Regions from separate parts of the Ectothiorhodospira shaposhnikovii genome, predicted to be linked through region 1. Evidence: predicted binding sites of a transcription regulator. Region 1 holds the regulator's gene; the other holds the start of a gene.

Evidence for each region. The regulator sigma-54, encoded in region 1, starts transcription at its own class of promoters, with help from an activator protein. The targets are predictions, from matches to a motif close to TGGCANGNTNCNTGCTT.
Region 2: a site for sigma-54 is predicted at 2,065-2,081, ahead of flgB (flagellar basal body rod protein FlgB). Genes of this name have one in related genera too.

What each region holds. Positions count from the first base shown of each region.
Region 1 covers NZ_CP178333.1:660,640-664,044, forward strand. The annotation lists gene hprK (HPr(Ser) kinase/phosphatase) at 1-466, opposite strand, end outside; gene ACLF6L_RS02905 (PTS sugar transporter subunit IIA) at 463-936, opposite strand; gene hpf (ribosome hibernation-promoting factor, HPF/YfiA family) at 944-1,267, opposite strand; gene ACLF6L_RS02915 (RNA polymerase factor sigma-54) at 1,322-2,839, opposite strand; gene lptB (LPS export ABC transporter ATP-binding protein) at 3,006-3,405, opposite strand, start outside.
Region 2 covers NZ_CP178333.1:1,032,744-1,036,148, reverse strand. The annotation lists partial or broken gene ACLF6L_RS04730 (flagellar hook-basal body complex protein) at 1-460, opposite strand, end outside; gene ACLF6L_RS04725 (flagellar hook assembly protein FlgD) at 504-1,181, opposite strand; gene flgC (flagellar basal body rod protein FlgC) at 1,194-1,613, opposite strand; gene flgB (flagellar basal body rod protein FlgB) at 1,630-2,028, opposite strand; gene ACLF6L_RS04710 (CheR family methyltransferase) at 2,213-3,043, opposite strand; gene ACLF6L_RS04705 (chemotaxis protein) at 3,214-3,405, opposite strand, start outside.

The sequences.
Region 1 (3,405 bases):
GCACCCCGATGCCCAGCACTTCCATGAAGACACCGTGCAGGGTGATGGTCTCCGCCAGCTTGTCGCTGAAGAAATAGCGCAGGATATTGATGATTTCGTGGCTGTGCAGGGTGGTGGAGAGCAGGGGGACGGACTGCCTGTCCGCCAGGGCGCACAGTTCCGGCTGAACCGCCAGACCGTCGGTGACGATCAGGAGGGCCGCCGTGCCGTTCACCAGCTGTTCCAGGATGTCCCGCTGGGAGTTCTTGCGCAGGTTCCACAGATAGCGCATCTCGTCCGGACCCAGCACCTGGATCTGGTTGGGATGGATGATGTTCAGGTGTCCGACCAGTGAGGTACTGCCGTGAGGCGTGGCCTGGTGAGCGATCCGGCGTTCCCTGCCCTGATGACCGGCCACCCAGCGCAGGGCCAGGCGTTCTCCCATGGCCTCGACGACGTGATGGACGGTAAGGGGGGGCGTGGTCACGGTGAGTCTGGGCTTTCGGTATCCCAGTGGTGTACCAGGTCCAGCAGATCTTCCGGTCCTTTGGCGCTACGCAGTCGGGCCAGGGTCTCCGGATCGGAGAACATGCGCGCGAGCAATGCGAGGATCTGCAGGTGTTCGTCGGTACATTCGGTCGGCACCACCAGGGCAAACAGGATGTCCACCGGTTCGCTGTCCGGGGCGTCGTAGTCCACGCCCTTGCCCAGCTTGAGCAGGGCGGCACAGGCCTCGTCGGCTCCGGCCAGCCGGCCGTGGGGGATGGCGACGCCATGCCCCAGGCCGGTGCTGCCCAGGCGTTCCCGGGCCAGCAGGCTGTCGAAGATCTCTCCCTGGGTCAGCCTGGGCAGGTGGCTCGAAAGCATTTCACCCAGCATCTCCAGAGCGCGTTTCTTGCTGCTGACGTCCGGCAGACAGCAGACGCGCTCCGGAGCGAGAAGATCACCGATGTTCATGGATATCTCACCCGACGTGGTTGCGGTGGGAGCCTTCGGCGCGGTGATGGTCCTTGAGCTTCTCCTTGTGCTTGACCACCTGACGGTCCAGCTTGTCGACCAGGGCATCAATGGCTGCATACATGTCGGCATGGGTGGCGTCGGCAAAAATGGTGTTGCCGCTGACCAGCATGTTGGCTTCCGCCTTCTGCTGCAGTTTCTCCACGGTCAGGACCACGTGCACGTCGATGACGTTGTCGAAATGGCGCTCCAGGCGCTGGAACTTGTCATTGACATAGTCGCGCAGGGCGTCGGTCAGGTCCACGTGGTGACCGGTGAGGTTGATCTGCATGAGATGACTCCTTGGTTTGGAATGTGAAAGTGAAGCTGAGGCCTGGTTATGGATTCAGACGAGGCGCTTGCGTTCGTTGGATGGCGGGATCGCCATGGCCTCGCGATACTTGGCAACGGTGCGCCTCGCTACCTGGATGCCCCGATCCACCAGGATCTGGGCAATCTTGCTGTCACTCAGGGGCTTGCCCTGGGGTTCTTCGGCAATCAGTTTGCGAATCATGGCACGGATGGCCGTGGCGGAGCACTCACCGCCGTCGGACGTCCCCACATGGCTGGAGAAGAAATACTTGAATTCGTAAATCCCTCTTGGGGTGTGCATGTACTTCTGGGTGGTGACGCGGGAGATGGTGGATTCGTGCATCTCCAGTTGCTCGGCGATATCCCGCAGCACCAGGGGTTTCATGGCCTCGTCGCCGTGTTCCAGAAAGGCGCGTTGATGTTCCACGATGGCGGTGCCTACACGCAGCAGGGTCTCGTTGCGGCTTTGCAGGCTTTTGATGAACCAGCGGGCCTCCTGCAGGCTGTTGCGCAGATAGACATTGTCCTGGCTGGAATCGGCCCGACGCACAAAGCTGGCATAAAGTGGGTTGACCCGCAACCGGGGCGCGACTTCCGGATTCAGTTCCACCTGCCAGCATCCCTCGCGCTTGCGCACGAAGACGTCGGGAATGATGTATTCCGGTGCGCTGGAGCTGATCAGGGTGCCCGGGCGTGGGTTCAGGCTCTGGATCAGGGCGATCACCGCCTGCAATTCGCCGTCGGCCAGACCCAGTCGGCGCTGGACACCCTTGAAGTCGCGGGTGCCCAGGGCTTCCAGGTGATCACGCACCAGGGTCCTGGCCTCGGCCAGCCAGGGCGTCTCCGGCGCGAACTGCTCCAGTTGCAGCAGCAGGCACTCGGCAAGATCCCGTGCACCCACGCCCACGGGATCCAGGTGCTGGACCATGCGCAGCACGGCTTCCACCTCGTCCAGCTCCAGTTCCATCTCCTGGTCCTGGGCCAGGCCGGCGTGGATCTGCTCGATGGGTTCGGCCAGATAGCCGTCATCGTTGATGGCATCGATGATGGTCATGGCGATGACCTGGTCCCGCTCGCTCAGGGGCGACAGGTGAATCTGCCAGAGAAGGTGGTCACGCAGGTCTTCGCCGGGTGCACTCTGGTTCTCGAACAGGTCGCGACCGTCGTTGTCCATCTGGCCGCCGCCGGCGGTCGGCATGTCGTAGAGGTCTTCCCAGTTGCTGTCCACGGGCAGCTCCTCGGGAATGGTTTCCGAGGGTTCGCTGGTGTTGTCCCGTTCGGCGGGCTCGTCGAATTCTCGGCTCCCCGCATCCTTGTCGGCGTTGTCGGCGCCGGAGGTCATGCCTTCATGTTGGGTGTTTTCATCCATGCCGGTATCCAGGTCGGCATCCGCGCCTTCCAGGGCTTCCAGCATCGGGTTGGTCTCCAGCGTTTCCTGGATCTGGGCCTGAAGCTCCAATGTGGACAGCTGCAGCAGCCGGATGGCCTGCTGCAGCTGCGGTGTCATGGTAAGGCTCTGGCCGAGACGGAGCTGGACAGAAGGTTTCAGCATAGGATGTGGCGTGCCACCGGAATCGTCAGGCAGGAGTTGAAGGGTCCGGGCAGTATCGACGGTGCCTTGCCGCCACGTGCCGGGTCTGTCATCCGGATTATACGTCCTGGCACGAAAAATGTGACCCAGTGTGGGGAAACCATGCGTTGGCTCAAAAACTTTACTTTCATAGTCGGAAATGATCGCCCAGGTAGACCCGCCTGACCTGGGGGTCTGCCAGCACCACTTCCGGCGGCCCCTCGCTGATCAGGTGTCCGTCGCTCAGGATATAGGCGCGATTGCAGATGCCCAGGGTTTCACGGACGTTGTGATCGGTGATCAGTACCCCGATATTCCGGGAGACCAGATGGGTGATGATGCGCTGAATTTCGATCACGGAGATGGGGTCTACCCCGGCAAAGGGCTCATCAAGCAGGATGAAGGCCGGTTCGGTGGCCAGGGCGCGGGCGATTTCCACCCGCCGCCGCTCACCCCCCGAGAGGCTGATGCCCAGGCTCTCGCGGATATGCATGATCTGAAACTCTTCCAGTAGGGATTCCATGTGCTCATGGCGCTGGCCGCGGCTG
Region 2 (3,405 bases), 370 kb from region 1:
CATCAATGGTCGTGGTCGGACGCGGTGCGGCGTCACCCGTCGTGAGCCGGATCGGCTGCAGCAGGTTTCCGCCGTCGGGCGGATACCCCATCAGGCGCTGCCCGGCGGCATTGACCATGAAGCCTTCCCGATCCACCTGGAACTGTCCGGCGCGGGTGTATTCAGTGATGCCGCCGCGGTCCAGGATGAAAAAGCCCTGACCATTGATGGCCAGATCCAGGTTATTGTCCGTAAAGTTCAGGTCACCCTGGGTGAACTGCTGGGTCACGGACGCCAGATTCACGCCGCTCCCGGTGGCGGTCTTCGAGACCCCGGTATAGGACAGCGCAAACACATCCGCGAACTCGGCACGGGAGCGCTTGAAACCCGCCGTGGAGGAGTTGGCGATGTTATGCCCCGTCACCTGCAGATCCGATGAGGCCGCGTTCAGACCGGTCAGACCGATATTGAATGATGGCATGGTGTAACCCTCAGTTTATTGGCTTGTTTCTAAAAGACGCGTCTCAACCGATCTGCCGGACCGTGGCCAGGTCGATCTCACCGAAACCTTCCACGATCAGCGTGACTCCCCCGCCGGCCTGCCCGGTACGCACACTGTCCACCCGTGCATTGAGCAGGGTCTGGGGCTGGCTGGTCTGGCCGTCGAGTTGGGCCTCGGCACGAAACTCATACACCCCCGGTGGTGCCCGCTCGCCGTCCGTGGTGATGCCGTCCCAGACAAAGGATTTCATGCCACTCCCCTGCCCACCCATGGGGATGCGACGCACCAGTACACCCGCCTCGTTGTAGACGTTCACCGTCAAATCATTGGCGGAGGCTTTCAGATCCACCCCGCCGCGGATACCGCCCTCCTCACCCAGCACCGCCAGATCCACCGGAATCAGCACCTCGCGATCCACCAGGGCGGCGGCCTGCAGGGTCTGATTGGCCTGCATGGCCTGGGCAATGCCGTCAAAGGATTTCTGCAGCTCACCAATTCCGTTGACCGTGCCGAACTGGGCGATCTGGCCCAGAAAATCACCACTTTCCATGGGTTCGAAGGGGTCCTGGTTCTGCAACTGGGTGATCATCAGCTTGAAGAAATCCGCCTGTCCCAATTCGTCCCGGCTGGATTCCTTTTTCTGTCCGGCGGCCGAGGTCAGGCCCAGACTGGCCAGGGTGTTGGCATCAATGACGCTCATGGTTCATCCCTCCTATGACTGGCCCAGTTGCAGAGTTCGCAATAGCAATTGCTTGGTGGTATTCATCACTTCCACGTTGTTCTCGTAGCTACGGGACGCGGAAATCATGTTGGCCATCTCGTCCACCAGATTGACGTTGGGCATGTAGACATACCCTTGTTCATTGGCCAGCGGATGATGAGGCTCATATTTCACGAAGGGCTCGGCCTGGCTCTCGACGATGCCGGCCACCCGTACCGGAGAAGTGGACGCACTGCCGCCGAACTGGTCCATCACGGTCTGGAACACCGGCTGCTTGGAGCGGTAGGCCTGCTCGGGGGTGGTGCTGGCCACCTGGGCATTGGCCATGTTGCTGGCGATGGTATTCAAACGTACCGACTGGGCGCTCAGCGCCGAACCGGAGACGTCGAAGATCTTGAACATGTTGCTCATGACTTAATCTCCCGGCCTATTCGCCTTTGAGGGCCGTGCGCAGGCCGCTGAATTTCTTGCTGAGAAAATCCAGGCTGGCCTGATACTGCACGGTATTTTCGGCAAAGGCCGCCTGCTCCAACTGAGGATCCACCGTGTTGCCATCCAGGGATGGCTGGGTGGGCACCCGATAGAGCGGCTCACCCAGAGCCTGACCCGAGGCATCAGTGGCAATATGGGCGGCGTGGGTAAGGCGCAGGCCCAGGGCATCGGGCTGATGCGCACGACTGAGCACCTGACGAAAATCCAGGTCCCGTGCCTTGTAGTTGGGGGTGTCGGAATTGGCGATGTTGGAGGCGAGCAACTCCAGGCGCTTTGAGCGCACCTGCAGCGCATCGCCGTGGATACCAATGGCCCTGTCTATGGAAAGTGGCATGGACTCGACCTCAAGAAATGTTCCTGAAGGTCGAAAATGCAATCAACGTGCCATAAAAGAAAGTCTCGTTATTTTAGAGACTTAAGGGAAAGGCACCCGGAATCGGAGAGGCTGCCACGGCAAGATACCGCCGTTCGCAAGGTCCCGGCCCATGGAGCGGGTCGGGTTATTGACGCCTGTGCTTTCAGCGCAGGCGATATACAACGCCCGGATTGCAACGCACCATTTCAAAGGCGTCGGAATAATTGGCCATGGACTCGGAGGCCCCCAGGAAAAGATAACCACCCGGATTGAGAATCTGGGAGATACGCTTGAGAATCAGCTTCTTGGAGTCAATGGAGAAGTAGATCAAGACATTGCGACAGAACACCACATCAAAACGCCCCAGCAGGGTGTAGCTGTCCATGAGATTGAATTCACGGAAGGTGGCGCGGGCCTTGATGTCGGGCCGGAGAGACCAGCGATCGCCATTCTGCACGAAGAAACGTTGGCGTCGCTCAAGGGACAGGCCGCGGGCGACGGCCAGGGAATCGTAGCTGGCCTCTCGCGCTTCCTTGAGCACCGCGCCGGAGATGTCCGTGCCCAGGATCTGCACATCCCGCAGGCTGCCGGGGCGGGATTGCTGGTATTCACTGAACCCCATGCTGATGGAATAGGCTTCCTGTCCGGATGAGCAGGCGGCAGACCAGATGCGCGGGGCGTATCCCGCCCCCTTCTGCTTTGCCAGTTCCGGATAGATCTGGTTCTTGAGGATCTCAAAGGGAAACACGTCCCGAAACCAGTAGGTTTCGTTGGTGGTCATGGCCTCGATCACCCGCTCTCGCAGCCCGGGATTCCGCCCCAGCTTGAGCTGCCTGAGCAGCTCGCTCACGGAAGAAACCGAGAACTCGCCCATGAGCCGCGACAGGCGGCTGTTCACCAGGTAGTGCTTGTTTTCCCCCAGGACCAGTCCACAGGACTTCTCCAGAAACAGCCTGAAATCCTCGTAATCCTGAGATTCGATAGGGCCTGACAAGGTGGTTTCCTGTTATGGATCAATCTTTCGTTATAGAACACAAACCATCGAACGGCATATGGATGGTACACAGTATACCTTCGGGATCCCCCGAAGGGGGTATGCCGAACCACCGTTCAAGGGGCACGCAATGACCGCCGGGCGGCATGATCCTGCCGACCGTGACGTTCTCATTGAGCGGCATCATCCCCCTGAAGGTATCCCAGCACGACCTCCGCCAGCTCATCCGGACTGAACTTGGGCAGAAAACGGTCTGCTCCCGCCCTGCGGACCAGGGTTTCGTTGAAGGTTCCACTCAGGGAGGAATGCAGCACCACATGCAGACGGGACAGGGCCGGCTCCTTGCGGATGGTGGAGGACAG